DNA from 2 places in the Pseudomonas sp. Lz4W genome. Region 1 is predicted to be linked to the other one. Evidence: predicted binding sites of a transcription regulator. Region 1 holds the regulator's gene; the other holds the start of a gene.

Region 1 (7,146 bases):
AAGACCCGTGGCGCAGTCCGGTCACGGGTTTTCAACAGTCAGCGGCCATCATCCAGGAGCACATTGATATGACTTTTACCTTGCCTGCCTTGCCTTATGCCTACGACGCACTTGAGCCGCATATCGATGCGCAAACCATGGAGATTCACTACACCAAGCATCACCAGACCTATATCAACAACCTGAATGCCGCAGTGGAAGGGACTGAATGGGCGCAGTGGCCGGTTGAAAAATTGCTCGCCGGAGTTCAGCAACTGCCGGAAAAGCTGCGGGCCGCAGTCATCAACCAGGGTGGCGGACATGCCAATCACTCGCTGTTCTGGCAAGTCATGAGCCCGCAGGGCGGCGGTAATCCGGACGGTGCGCTGGCCAAGGCGATTGATCAGCAACTGGGTGGCCTGGAACTGTTCAAGGAGAACTTCACCAAGGCCGCCCTGACCCGTTTTGGCAGCGGTTGGGCATGGTTGAGCGTGACCCCGCAAAAGACCCTGGTGGTGGAAAGCAGCGGCAACCAGGACAGCCCGCTGATGAATGGCAACACCCCGATTCTGGGGCTCGACGTATGGGAGCACGCTTACTACCTGCGCTATCAGAATCGCCGTCCGGAATACATCAATGCGTTTTACAACGTGATCAATTGGCCAGAAGTGGCGCGCCGGTATCAAGCAGCGATTGCCTGAGCCTACTTAAAAGGATTCGGGCCGATTATGGGCACGCAAATATTGGCAGTCGGCGGGGTGCGGATGTTCCGTTATGCCCTCGGCATGCTCTTGCTGTTGGCGGGCACGGCCTTGTTGGTGGCCAAGGGACTGCTCTGGCTGGACCTTGAGCCAAGAATGTTGCGGGCGTTGCAGGGTGGATCGCTCTGCGCGCTGGGCACCGCTTTAGGCGCAGTACCGGTACTGGTCATCCGCAAAATGCCGGTGGCGGTGAGCGATACCTTGTTGGGCTTCGGGGCCGGGGTGATGCTGGCAGCCACGGCTTTCTCGCTGGTTGTGCCCGGCATTGCGTCGGCCCAAAGCCTGGGGTTGTCATCATGGGCGTCGAGCGGGCTGGTCAGCGCGGGCATCCTGCTGGGAGCGTTCTGTCTGTTTTTGCTCGATCGCAAGGTCAGCGGAGCGGGGCCGGAGATGTTCCTCAACCGGCCTGGCGAGCCGCTGATTGCGCCACGTATCTGGTTGTTTGTCATTGCGATTGTGGCGCACAACATTCCTGAAGGAATGGCGGTCGGGGTGTCGGCAGGGGGAGGCATGCCGGATGCCGATAGCCTGGCGATGGGCATCGCCCTGCAGGATGTGCCGGAAGGTCTGGTGATCGCATTAGTGTTGGCGGGTGCCGGGATGTCGCGGGTCAAGGCATTCCTGATTGGCGCCGCTTCCGGTCTGGTCGAACCGGTATTTGCGCTGCTCTGTGCCTGGCTGGTGAATTTGGCCGAGGTGTTGTTGCCACTGGGCCTGGCGCTGGCAGCCGGAGCCATGTTGCTGGTGGTGACGCAAGAAGTGATCCCCGAGTCGCGGCGCAATGGTCACGAGAAGCTTGCAAGCCTGGGGTTATGCGTCGGGTTCTGCTTGATGATGGTGATGGATACGGCGTTGGGGTAAACGCTGCAAACTGCCGGGGGAGCGTCTAGCGGCGCTCCTGCAATTGGCTATTCGCCCTCGTCAAAGTAGTTGTTGATGAGTTTGACCAGTGCATCCAGTGCTTCCTGCTCTTGTTCGCCCTCGGTCTTGAGGTGGATCTTTGTGCCCTTGCCAGCGGCCAGCATCATCATGGCCATGATGCTTTTACCATCGACCATGGATTCTGCGGTACGTCCTGCTCTTACCTGGCATGGAAACTGTCCGGCTATGCCTACGAACTTGGCGGATGCCCGAGCGTGCAAGCCCAGCTTGTTGATGATTTCAATTTCCAGTGCAGGCATCGCGGGGTTGATCCTTTCAAGTAAGGTCGCGGTGGCGAACCTGGACATTCTTCAGAGTTTGTTGCAGGCATTTGCCGAGTCGCTCGGTCAGATACACCGAGCGGTGATGACCGCCAGTGCAGCCGATCCCTATGGTGACATAGGCGCGGTTGCTGGCGGCGAAGCGGGGTAGCCATTTGAGCAGGTAGCTGGAGATGTCCTGGAACATCTCTTCGACATCAGGCTGCGCTGCCAGGTAATCCGCAACGGGCTGATCCAGCCCTGACAGCTCGCGCAGTTCGGGCTTCCAGTAGGGGTTGGGCAAGCAACGCACGTCAAATACCAGGTCGGCATCGACCGGCATGCCGCGCTTGAAGCCAAACGACTCGACCAGAAAGGCGGTGCCGGGTTCAGGCTTGTTCAGCAGGCGCAGCTTGATGGTGTCGCGCAGCTGATACAGGTTCAGATTGGTGGTGTTGATCGTCAGGTCGGCAAGGTCGGCAATGGGCCCGAGCAACTGGCTCTCATCACGAATGGCCTCGGCCAGTGAACGGCTCGCGCTGCTCAGTGGATGCCGCCGACGGGTTTCCGAGAAGCGCTTGAGCAAGGTTTCTTCATCGGCGTCGAGGTACAGAACATCGCACTGGATATGCCGGTTGCGCACTTCTTCAAGCAATTGCGGAAAGCGTGACAAATGGCTTGGCAGGTTTCGCGCATCGATCGATACCGCCACCAGCGGCTGTGCCAGTTCAGTATGAATCAGTGCACGTTCCGCCAGCTCTGGCAGCAAGCCGGCGGGCAGGTTGTCGATGCAATAGAAACCGTTATCTTCGAGGACGGCGAGGGCGGTGCTTTTACCGGAGCCGGAGCGTCCGCTGACAATGACTAGGCGCATGATAATTAACCGTTCTGTACGTCCAGAACAACCTGATACAGCGCTTCGTTACTGGGTGCGCTGCGTAATCGTTCACGCACATCTTTGCGGTCGAGCATGCTGGCGATCTGCCGCAGCAGTTCCAGGTGTGCGTCGGTAGCAGCTTCTGGCACCAGCAAAACGAACAACAGGTCGACCGGCGCGCCATCGATGGCGTCGAAATCTATGGGAGCGTCAAGATGTAGCAAGGCACTGACAGGCGACTCGCAGCCCTTGAGGCGGCAATGGGGGATGGCGATGCCGTTACCAAAACCGGTGGATCCCAGTTTTTCACGGGCAATAAGGCTCTCGAAGACATCTTGCATTTCCAGACCCGGCACTTCGCGGCTGATCAGGGTGGCAATTTGTTCGAGTGCGCGCTTTTTACTGCCGCCCGGCGCGTTCACCAAGGAACGGCCGGGGGTCAGGATATTTTCAAGTCGAATCATGGTTATGGAGTATTAACGACCCGTGGCGCCCTGGAGCAGGCTTTGGGTCTTTTCCTTATGCTTTTTCAGTTGGCGATCAAGCTTGTCGTAGAGGCTGTCAATGGCCGCATACATGTCTGGATCGACGGCATTGGCGACAACTTCGCCACCGTGAATGTTGAGGGTGGCCTCGATTTTCTGTTTTAGTTTTTCAACAGAGAGAATCACCTGCACATTGGTGATCTTGTCGAAGTGACGTTCCAGCCGTGCGAATTTTTCGTTGATCGAGTCGCGGAGCGCTTGGGTGACTTCCAGATGTTGTCCACTGATGTTGACTTGCATGCAGTTTCTCCTTCTGTTGCCATTGCATAAAGTGGCAGGCCGACCAGCCTGCCACTGAAACGCTGTGGCCCGTGGCTTACATCAAACGCTTGCGTTCGCTCGAAGGCGCTATCCCTAAGGATTCGCGGTACTTGGCGACGGTGCGACGGGCCACCTGAATACCTTGTGCCTCCAGTAAACCAGCGATCTTGCTGTCACTCAACGGCTTTTTCTGATTTTCAGCCGCCACCAGTTTTTTGATGATGGCGCGTATCGCAGTGGACGAGCATTCACCCCCTTCGGAGGTGCTGACGTGACTGGAAAAAAAGTACTTCAATTCATAAATGCCCCGCGGGGTATGCATGAATTTCTGGGTGGTGACCCGGGAAATGGTTGATTCGTGCATGCCGACGGCTTCTGCAATGTCATGCAGTACCAAAGGTTTCATTGCCTCGTCGCCATACTCCAGAAAACCGCGCTGATGCTCCACGATCTGGGTCGCCACTTTCATCAGGGTTTCGTTGCGGCTCTGCAGGCTTTTGATGAACCAGCGCGCTTCTTGCAGCTGATTGCGCATGAAGGTGTTGTCGGCGCTGGTGTCGGCACGACGAACGAATCCTGCGTATTGCGGGTTGACCCGCAGGCGCGGTACCGACTCCTGGTTAAGCTCGACCAGCCAGCGTTCGTTGTCTTTACGAACGATCACGTCAGGCACGACGTATTCGGCTTCGCCGGATTCGATCTGCGACCCCGGACGTGGATTAAGGCTCTGTACCCGTTCGATGACCTGGCGCAGTTCGTCTTCTTTGAGCTTCATGCGGCGCATGAGCTGGCTGTAGTCGCGGGCGCCCAGCAGGTCGATGTAATCGGTTACCAGGCGCTTGGCTTCGTTCAACCAGGGCGTGTTGGCCGGTAGCTGGCGCAATTGCAGCAGCAGGCACTCGCTCAGGTTGCGCGCACCAATGCCGGCCGGTTCGAATTGCTGGATACGGTGCAGAACGGCTTCGATTTCATCGAGTTCAATGTCCAGCTCGGGATCGAACGCCTCAAGGATCTCTTCGAGAGTTTCGTCGAGATAGCCCTGGTTGTTGATGCAGTCGATGAGGGTGACGCCGATCAGTCGGTCGGTGTCGGACATCGGTGCCAGGTTCAGTTGCCACAACAGGTGACTTTGCAGGCTCTCACCGGCCGAGGTGCGGGTGGTGAAGTCCCATTCGTCATCATCGTTGCTGGGCAGGCTGCTGGCGCTGGTTTGATAAACGTCTTCCCAGGCTGTGTCGACGGGTAGCTCATTGGGAATGCGTTCGCTCCAGTCGCCTTCTTCCAGGTTGTCCACAGTAGGCGCGGACTCTTGATAGGAAGGTTCCTGGATGTCGCTGTTGGGTTTTTGCTCAATGTTGTCGGCTAAAGGATCTGAATTGTCGAAGTCGTCGCCGTCTTCCTGGCGCTCGAGCATCGGATTGGATTCCAGAGCCTCCTGGATCTCCTGTTGCAGGTCCAGGGTCGACAATTGGAGCAGGCGGATGGCCTGTTGCAGCTGCGGTGTCATCGTCAGCTGCTGGCCCATTCTCAGGACTAGCGATGGTTTCATGGCTGGGGCTTAAGACCTTATTCGCCGGCGCGCATGGCGCCATCCACTACCAAGGCGCGTGAGCGCCAAACATAAGCAAATTATATGCCTGAAACCGGTGCGTTTGCCTAGAGCACCAAGGTAATAAAAGTCGTGACGACTTTTTGCTGTCCTTGGCGCCCGGAAATTCGCGATGCATCTGGCCTTACAGGCGGAACTCGTGGCCCAGATACACTTCTCTGACCAATTCATTGGCCAGAATGGTTTCAGCATCACCTTCGGCTATCAACTGCCCATCGTTGACGATGTAGGCGGTTTCGCAGATGTCGAGGGTTTCACGGACGTTGTGATCGGTGATCAGTACGCCAATGCCCTTGGCCTTGAGGTGATGAATGATTTGCTTGATGTCGCCCACAGATATCGGGTCAACGCCGGCAAAGGGTTCGTCGAGCAGGATGAATTTCGGGGCGGTTGCCAGTGCCCGGGCGATTTCGACCCTGCGTCGCTCACCACCGGACAGGCTCATGCCGAGGCTGTCGCGGATGTGGCTGATGTGGAACTCCTGCAGCAGGCTTTCGAGTTCCTTGCGACGACCGGCCTTGTCGAGTTCTTTGCGCGTTTCGAGGATCGCCATGATGTTATCGGCGACCGAAAGCTTGCGAAAGATCGAGGCTTCCTGGGGCAGGTAACCGATGCCGGCGCGTGCGCGGCCGTGCATGGGCTGGTGGCTGACATCCAGGTCGTCGATCAGTACGCGTCCCTGGTCAGCCTGGACCAGGCCGACAATCATGTAGAAGCATGTGGTCTTGCCTGCACCGTTAGGGCCGAGCAAACCCACGATTTGCCCGCTGTCGATTGACAGGCTGACATCACGTACCACCTGGCGACTCTTGTAGCTTTTAGCCAAATGCTGGGCTTTGAGGGTTGCCATTACTGGGCCTTCTGCTGGTCGGTTTTCTTCTTCGGCTGGATCACCATGTCGATGCGCGGGCGTGGTGCGGTGACTGTGGAGCCATTGGCGCGTCCGGCGTTTGCGACCTGTTTCACCGTGTCATAGACGATCTTCTCGCCTTCGGTGGTGTTGCCGTCGTTGATGACCTTGGCCTTGTCGATCAGCACAATGCGGTTTTGCGGCGCATGGTACTGAATGGTTACGGCGTAGGCCTGAACCGGCTTGGAGTCGGTTGCTTTTTGCAGCTGCTCGAAATAGGCCAGGTTGCCGACTGAGGTCACGATATCAATTTCACCCGCAGCATTGCGGGTAATAGTGACGGTGTTGCCGGTGATTTTCATCGAGCCCTGGGTGATGATTACATCGCCCTTGTAGGTCGCGACGCCTTGTTTGTCATCCAGCTGGGCTTCATTGGCCTGGATGCGGATTGGCTGTTCGTTATCGTTCGGCAGAGCCCAGGCGCTCACGCTTCCCAGTGCTGCGCTCAGGCTGAGCAATAAAGGGAGGGATTTAACGAGACTCATACTGTCCTCTTACGTTGGACAGCAGGTCCATCCTGCCGTCTTTCAAATATGCTTTCATGCCCTTGCCAGTTGTTACGCCGCCAGCGCCGTCGATTCTAACGTCTCGCTCGGTCTGCGCATATTGCTTCTGGGGGAATACAGTCATGCGGGAACTGGTAATAACCGTAGTGCGATTTTTTTCATCTGTGCGGGCCACACGTACCGAGTCGATCAGCTCGACCTCGGTGCCGTCCGGATTAACTTCTCCGCGCTCGCTCTGTACGTGCCACGGGAAGGCCGTGCCGCGGTACATTTGCAGGTCGGGCTTGGTCATCAGGGTGACTTCCGATGACAGCACATGCTCGATTTTGTCGGATGTCATTTCATACTGCAGTTTGCCGTCCGGCAAGAACTGCAGGCTGCGCGCATTAAGCGCGTAATAGTCGATAGCGCTTTCATCGACGGCCGCTTTAGGGGTGTCGAGAAAACGTTCGGGGCTGATATTCCAGTAGCCAACTGATGCGAACAACGCAGCAATGACCGTGAATAACAGGATGTT
Region 2 (7,146 bases), 1.0 Mb from region 1:
GCCTGCGTCAGGACTTTCAGGTGCCGTTCGTCAGCCTGGTGCTGTTTGGTGACAATCCCATGCCGGTCGGTCGTTGGGTCAGCAGCGCCGATGCTCAGCGTGCCCTGGGTGGCTTGCTGACTGAAGGCAAGGCCGTCAGTGGCAGCTTGCGTGAGCATGAACTGGACTTTTTGTTCGGTGAAGAGCAGCGCAAAGAGATTGGTTCCACCGCGGTGGTGGCCCTCAATCATCTGGGGCTGCATGGTGTGCTGGCCCTTGCCAGCCGCGATCCGCAGCACTACAAAAGCTCGGTAGGCACGCTGTTCCTCGGTTATATCGCGCAAGTACTGGGCCGTGTATTGCCGCGCTTCACCAACGCCCTGCGCCCGGTACGTTAGTCATGGAGCGACAGCTGGACGCTTACTGCACCCACCTGCGCAGTGAGCGCCAAGTGTCGCCCCATACGCTGCAGGCCTACCGCCGCGACCTGAACAAGGTGCTGGCGTTTTGCAGCAAAGAATCAATTGCCGGCTGGCGCGCACTGGATATCCAGCGCCTGCGCCAACTGGTGTCGCGTCTGCATCAGCAAGGCCAGTCCTCACGCAGCATTGCCCGCTTGTTGTCGGCAGTGCGAGGGCTCTATCACTATCTGAATCGTGAAGGCCTGTGCGATCACGACCCGGCCAATGGCCTGGCGCCGCCCAAAGGCGAGCGTCGCCTGCCCAAAACCCTCGACACGGACCGGGCTCTGCAATTGCTTGAGGGCGCGGTTGAAGACGAATTTCTGGCCCTGCGTGACCAGGCCATCCTGGAGCTGTTCTACTCATCGGGGCTGCGCCTGTCAGAGCTCACGGGGCTCAATCTGGATCAGCTCGACCTGGCCGACGGACTGGTTGAAGTACTCGGCAAGGGCAGCAAGACCCGGGTGCTGCCAGTGGGCAGAAAGGCCCGTGAGGCGCTGCAGGCGTGGTTGCCGTTGCGGGCACTGGCCAACCCGGAGGATGACGCCGTGTTTGTCAGTCAGCGTGGCAGGCGTCTTGGGCCGCGGGCCATTCAGTTGCGGGTCAAGGCCGCCGGCGAGCGCGAGTTGGGGCAAAATCTGCATCCGCACATGTTGCGTCATTCATTTGCCAGCCATTTGCTGGAGTCCTCCCAGGACTTGCGCGCCGTGCAAGAATTGCTCGGGCATGCCGACATCAAGACCACTCAAATCTATACCCATCTGGATTTCCAGCATCTGGCAACGGTCTATGACAGCGCCCACCCAAGGGCCAAACGCAGTAAGGGCAATGAATGACCATTGAGTTGATTACCTTCGACCTCGACGACACCCTGTGGGATACCGCGCCGGTGATTGTCAGTGCTGAAACCCGGTTGCGCGAATGGTTGGTTGCCAATGCACCAAAAGTGGGCGCGTTGGACGTTGCGGCGTTTCAGGCACTGCGTCAGCAGGTATTGAGCGACGAGCCGCAATTGCGTCACCGAATCAGCGCGCTGCGCCGGCGGGTGTTATTCCATGCATTGCAGGGCGCGGGTTACATGAACGCTGCAACCCTGGCAGACCAGGCATTTGAGGTGTTCATCGAGGCCCGGCATGCGCTGCAGCTGTTTCCGCAGGCAGAGCCGGTACTGACGATACTGGCCCGGGATTACAACCTGGGCGTGGTGACCAACGGCAACGCCGATGTGCGGCGCATCGGCCTGGGGCATCACTTCAAGTTCGTGCTGTGCGCCGAAGACATCGGTATTGCCAAGCCGGATGCGCGCCTGTTTCACGAGGCACTGGTGCGTGGCGGCAATATCTCGCCTGCGGCAGCCGTGCACGTGGGCGATCACCCCGGTGATGATATTGCCGGAGCCCAGCAGGCGGGCATGCGCGCGATCTGGTTCAACCCCGGCGGCAAGCGCTGGGAAGGCGCCAAGGCTGCGGATGCCGAGATCGGCTGCCTGAGTGAGTTGCCGGCGGTGTTGAAACACATTTTGTAGGAGCAAGCTCGCTCCTGCAGAAGATGGGCCAAGGCTGCAGACACAAAAAAACCCGCAGCGACGGCGGGTTTTTTCTTCAAGCCGGCAATAAATCCTTAGATAGGACGGCTGCCGTACTTGTTGTCAGGCTTCTTGGGTGGGTCTGCCACCACGTTGGCCTCGACTTCCTGCACCTTGCCACCTTTGGACAAAAACTCTTCCATGGCACGGGCCAGAGCATCACGCTCCTTGTTTTTGGCTTCTACACTCGGCAGGTCATCAATCGACACTGCAGCCTTGGATTTACCTTTGGCTGCCGGAACCGGAGCATCGTCGCCACTGTCGTCGTCTGCAACGTCTTCGGCTGCCGCTTCCAGGCCTTCCTCGGTTTCGTCCTCGTCACCTACTTCGAGGTCATCATTTTCCAGATCGTCGTCGCTCATGTTCTACCCCATGACTTACTTAAAGCAGATTAGTTATATAGACCAGATGCGACAAATGTCGACCGCCGCCGGTGAAAAAGTAGCCTTGGGTAAACCTCGGCTCACGCCTCACCACTGATTAAAATGATGAGGACTTTACGAGCGCAGCAACAATTGCGGCACTCGCCCAAATAAGCACCTTGCCGAACGTCCGGTGCCAGTTGTTCCGCTGTGTTGGCTGGAGCAACCGGCAGCCCGGCCCTTGGGCCTTGAAAGCGTCTGGAGGTCATCCCCGCCTTCGTCCTGCCAGGACACAGTTTTGTGGCCTTCGGCGCGCATTCTAGCGCGCTGGAAAAAAAAGCAAAGCAGCTAATAGTCGAGTTGCGCTGTAAGTGATCATCCTACAAATCATTGCCGAACCGATCTCGGGACATGGGAGCAGGAAAAGTCATCTGATTGTTGCGAATCAGGCCACATTACAGACAAAAAAATACCCGGCGTGCCGGGTATTTTTCTGACCGTCAGTTACAGGTTGTAACCGCGTTCGTTGTGTTGTGCCAGGTCCAGGCCAACTGCCTCTTCCTCTTCAGCCACACGCAGGCCGATTACGGCATCCAGCACTTTGAGTATGACGAAGGTCACAATCGCGGTGTAGATCACGGTGAAGGCAACGCCTTTGCACTGAATCCAGACTTGAGCGGCGATATCGGTCACGGTGCCGAAACCGCCCAGGGCCGGCGCTGCAAACACACCGGTAAGGATGGCACCGACAATGCCGCCGATACCGTGTACGCCGAATGCATCCAGCGAATCGTCATAGCCCAGCTTGCGCTTGAGGCTGGTGGCGCAGAAGAAGCAGATCACACCCGCCGACAGGCCGATCACGATCGAACCCATAGGGCCAACGGTGCCTGCTGCCGGGGTGATGGCAACCAGACCGGCGACCACGCCAGAGGCGATCCCCAATGCACTTGGTTTGCCGTGGGTGACCCACTCGGCAAACATCCAGCCCAGCGCCGCTGCCGCAGTTGCGATCTGGGTCACCAGCATCGCCATGCCGGCGGTGCCGTTGGCGGCAGCTGCCGAACCTGCGTTGAAACCGAACCAGCCGATCCACAGCATGGCGGCGCCCACCAGGGTGTAGCCAAGGTTGTGCGGGGCCATCGGAGTGTTCGGGTAGCCTTTGCGCTTGCCGAGCACGATGCACGCTACAAGGCCTGCAATACCGGCGTTGATATGCACCACGGTACCGCCCGCGAAATCCAGCACGCCCCAGTCCCACAGCAGGCCACCATTACCGCTCCACACCATGTGGGCAATTGGTGCATACACCAGGGTGAACCACACACCCATGAAAATCAGCATGGCCGAGAACTTCATGCGTTCGGCAAAGGCGCCGACGATCAGTGCCGGGGTGATGATGGCGAAGGTCATCTGGAAGGTGATGAACACCGCTTCCGGAAACAGTGCGGTAGAGGACGTCAGGCTGTCCGGAGTCACCCCTGCCAGGAAGGCTTTGGAGAACCCGCCGATGAACGAGTTGAAGTTGGTGACGCCCTGCTCCATGCCCGTGGTATCGAACGTGATGCTGTAGCCATAAATGACCCACAGAATGCTGATCAAACCGGTAATGGCGAAGCACTGCATCATCACGGAAAGAATGTTTTTGGAGCGCACCATGCCGCCGTAGAACAGCGCCAGGCCGGGGATGGTCATAAACAGCACCAAAGCCGTTGCAGTCAGCATCCAGGCGGTGTCGCCCGAATTGAGGACTGGAGCCGCTACTTCGTCTGCCGCCATGGCCAGGCCTGGCATTACGACGGACAGCAGGGCTCCGAGCCCTGCGATTTTACGCAGAGTCATAGTGTTTTCTCCTGGGGCGTTGGGGTATGGCGGCTTAGATTGCGTCGGTATCGGTTTCGCCGGTACGGATGCGGATAGCCTGTTCCAGATTGACCACGAAAATCTTGCCGTCACCAATCTTGCCGGTGTTGGCAGCCTTGGTTATCGCCTCGATAACCCGGTCAAGATCTTTGTCGTCGATGGCGACATCAATCTTCACCTTTGGCAGAAAATCGACCACATATTCCGCGCCGCGATACAGCTCGGTGTGACCTTTCTGCCGGCCGAAGCCTTTGACCTCAGTAACGGTAATGCCCTGCACGCCGATTTCAGACAGCGACTCGCGCACGTCGTCTAACTTGAACGGCTTGATTATGGCGGTGACTAGCTTCATGAAACTTCTCCCGAATTGGTGGACTTGCCCCAGGAAAACAAACCCGGCTCAAGTCTAAGCGCAGTGTCTGGCTTTGTAACGCATCGTCAGCCTTGTTCAGGCTGTTCCACGTGTCTCAATCGCCGGTGACGAAAGCTTTCCCTGAACCACCTGCCGCACTGCCTAGGTCACAGCTACTGCATCAGTGCCTGAGTCACAGCCAACTAAGCAGAAACCTTGCCATGTCTGGAAAAGTCAGTAATTACAGGGAGATACCCATAGCTGATGGCTTTTGGCCTGATTTGGCAGGGCATTTGTGCACGTAAACAGTGCGTGCCCGGCAGGCCAGGCGCCCAAAAATCGTGCGAAGGCCCCCGAAGATTGGGCCCGGACACTGCGTGATACACTCGCCACCATCAGTTTTTCAGGACCTTACCCATGCTCGCGCCCAAAGACCTCCTCGACGCCCTGAGTGGCCATGCTTCCCGTGTGCTCAGTGGCGAAACTGCGCTGCCGCGCAATGAAATCGAAAGCCAGTTCAAAGCCTTGCTGCAAAGCGGTTTCAGCAAGCTGGATCTGGTGAGCCGTGAAGAGTTCGACAGCCAAATGGTGGTTCTGGCCCGCACCCGTGCCCGCCTCGAAAGCCTGGAAGCCAAGGTGGCCGAGCTGGAAGCCAGATTGCTGCCGCCGACCGAATAACGCGCCAAGGCGGTGCGTTTACCCATATGAACAAGGACGTTTTTGTATGTTGGTGATGAATCGGCTGGTCCCCGAGATGATCGTCTCGGACCTTGCCAGCAGCCTGGATTTTTACTGCGCAGTGCTGGGCTTTCAGATCGAGTACCAGCGACCTGAGCATCAGTTTGCGTTTCTGTCATATCACGGCAGCCAGCTGATGCTGGAGCAGGATGATCTTGAACCCTCCTCCTGGCGGGTCGGGCCGCTGGAGGCGCCTTTCGGGCGAGGCATCAACCTGTCGATCAAATGCCCCGACGTCCAGGCCCTGATCGACCGTTTCGAAGCCGCCGGGTACACATTGCGCAAACCCCTTGAAGAGCGCTGGTACCGCAGCAACGAGGTGTTGTTCGGTGAGCGCAACTGCCTGCTGCTCGACCCCGATGGCTACCTGCTGCGCTTTGCCGAGGACCTGGGAACCCGGGCCGCCACCGGGACACCCGCGATGCCAGGGTGATCCACCGCTCATTTTTTGAACCAATACGGCTCCCCAGATAATGGCCATTTGACTCTATGGCCCTTAAACATTACTGTCGCCAGCTAATCAAGGAAGCGGTACGGACTCATGTCCGGGTTTTGCCGCGCGAACTTAAAACACGGAGCACGGATGCGCGGCGCACTTCTTCGCAGTGGCAAAAGCGGGGCTTTTACTGCCCTGGGTGAGACCGGTCAGCCAGTCTATCGGGCGGCACTGCAATTGCGCGAAGCGATTCGCTGCCAAAATCCTGACATGGCAACGCATCTGGCCATCCCTCAAAGCGATGAGCTGGGCGACAACATTGACTGGTACAGCGAGCTACCCGGCGATGTGATTCCCTGGGCCAGCGCCACCCCGCAGGAACGTGCTCAAGCCGTTGTCGAGCTGGAACAGCTGCAGTCTTTTCTCAATCAGCTCAGTGCTGAACAACTCGACCCCGACAGTGCCCACAAACCTTCGGTAGACCGTACGGTGTTCGGCAAGCTGCTGGCCCACGTGCTGCCATTTCCGGATGAGAACTACGTTTATCTGGTCAACGGCAAACCGGTACTGACGTTCTGGGGCTTCCGTCGTCCGGGCACTGACCACGGCCTCGACCCGCTGTACTGTCTGCGGCCACAGGTAGCACCCGTTACCCCTGCCCCGGTGATTGCCCCGCTGGCCGAGCCTGCTCCGGCACCCGCCCCGGTGCCGGTGCCAGTGGTGGCCCGGTCGTGGTGGCGCTGGTTGTGGTGGCTGATCCCGCTGTTACTGCTGCTGTTGCTACTGTTTGGTCTGCGCAGCTGTGGCCCGCAGTTGGGGGTGCCAGTGCCGGCATGGCTGGTGGACTTCAACCTGGACGGGCTCAAGGTTTCTGAACCTGTTTCCAGGCCCAACCCCACGTCCACGCTCACGCCATCGCGCGAGCTGTCAGGCAGTGGCCAGGTTGGCGGGGCAGCGGGCACGGCTGAAACTGCAGGCCAGGTGCCTGAAGTGCAGACCCCGCCTGCGGTCCAGCCGGAGTCGGTGGTGCCGCCAGGCACCGATAACGCCCAGGCATCCATGGCTCAAGAGCCGCCGACAGCGGATAACGCCACTACCCCGCCGACGCCGCCGACAATCCCGGATGAGCTGCCGAAAACTCCGGCACCTGTGCCTGTACCCGGCGAGCCGTTGATCATCCCGGCCGACAGCGCGGATGGCCAGGCCGCCTTCCTCAACGGCCACTACCGCGCGGGCGCGGGCATTCAAGACAAAAACACCGGTCTGTCACTGCGCCTTGAGTATCAGTTCAAGGACGGCAAGGGCGAGGTCATTGTGCGCAAGGCCAATGGCATCAGCTGCACCGGTCCGGTTTCTGCGGCCATGCAGGC

What was found. Region 1 encodes sigma-54, which starts transcription at its own class of promoters, with help from an activator protein. Its sites were predicted from a motif close to ANTGGCATNNANNTTGCTNT; they were not measured.
Region 2: glnK (P-II family nitrogen regulator) is a predicted target of sigma-54. The motif match lies at 4,807-4,826, and genes of this name have one in related genera.

The regions. Positions count from the first base shown of each region.
Region 1 is NZ_CP017432.1:4,073,612-4,080,757, reverse strand. It holds gene B195_RS18725 (hypothetical protein) at 1-67, shown strand, start outside; gene B195_RS18720 (superoxide dismutase) at 69-680, shown strand; gene B195_RS18715 (ZIP family metal transporter) at 708-1,601, shown strand; gene B195_RS18710 (HPr family phosphocarrier protein) at 1,649-1,921, opposite strand; gene rapZ (RNase adapter RapZ) at 1,938-2,795, opposite strand; gene ptsN (PTS IIA-like nitrogen regulatory protein PtsN) at 2,801-3,262, opposite strand; gene hpf (ribosome hibernation-promoting factor, HPF/YfiA family) at 3,275-3,583, opposite strand; gene B195_RS18690 (RNA polymerase factor sigma-54) at 3,660-5,153, opposite strand; gene lptB (LPS export ABC transporter ATP-binding protein) at 5,338-6,063, opposite strand; gene lptA (lipopolysaccharide transport periplasmic protein LptA) at 6,063-6,608, opposite strand; gene lptC (LPS export ABC transporter periplasmic protein LptC) at 6,595-7,146, opposite strand, start outside.
Region 2 is NZ_CP017432.1:58,321-65,466, forward strand. It holds gene B195_RS00270 (DUF484 family protein) at 1-377, shown strand, start outside; gene xerC (tyrosine recombinase XerC) at 380-1,276, shown strand; gene B195_RS00280 (HAD family hydrolase) at 1,273-1,965, shown strand; gene sutA (transcriptional regulator SutA) at 2,061-2,387, opposite strand; gene B195_RS00290 (ammonium transporter) at 2,892-4,229, opposite strand; gene glnK (P-II family nitrogen regulator) at 4,264-4,602, opposite strand; gene B195_RS00300 (accessory factor UbiK family protein) at 5,020-5,280, shown strand; gene B195_RS00305 (VOC family protein) at 5,327-5,773, shown strand; gene B195_RS00310 (SrfA family protein) at 5,924-7,146, shown strand, end outside.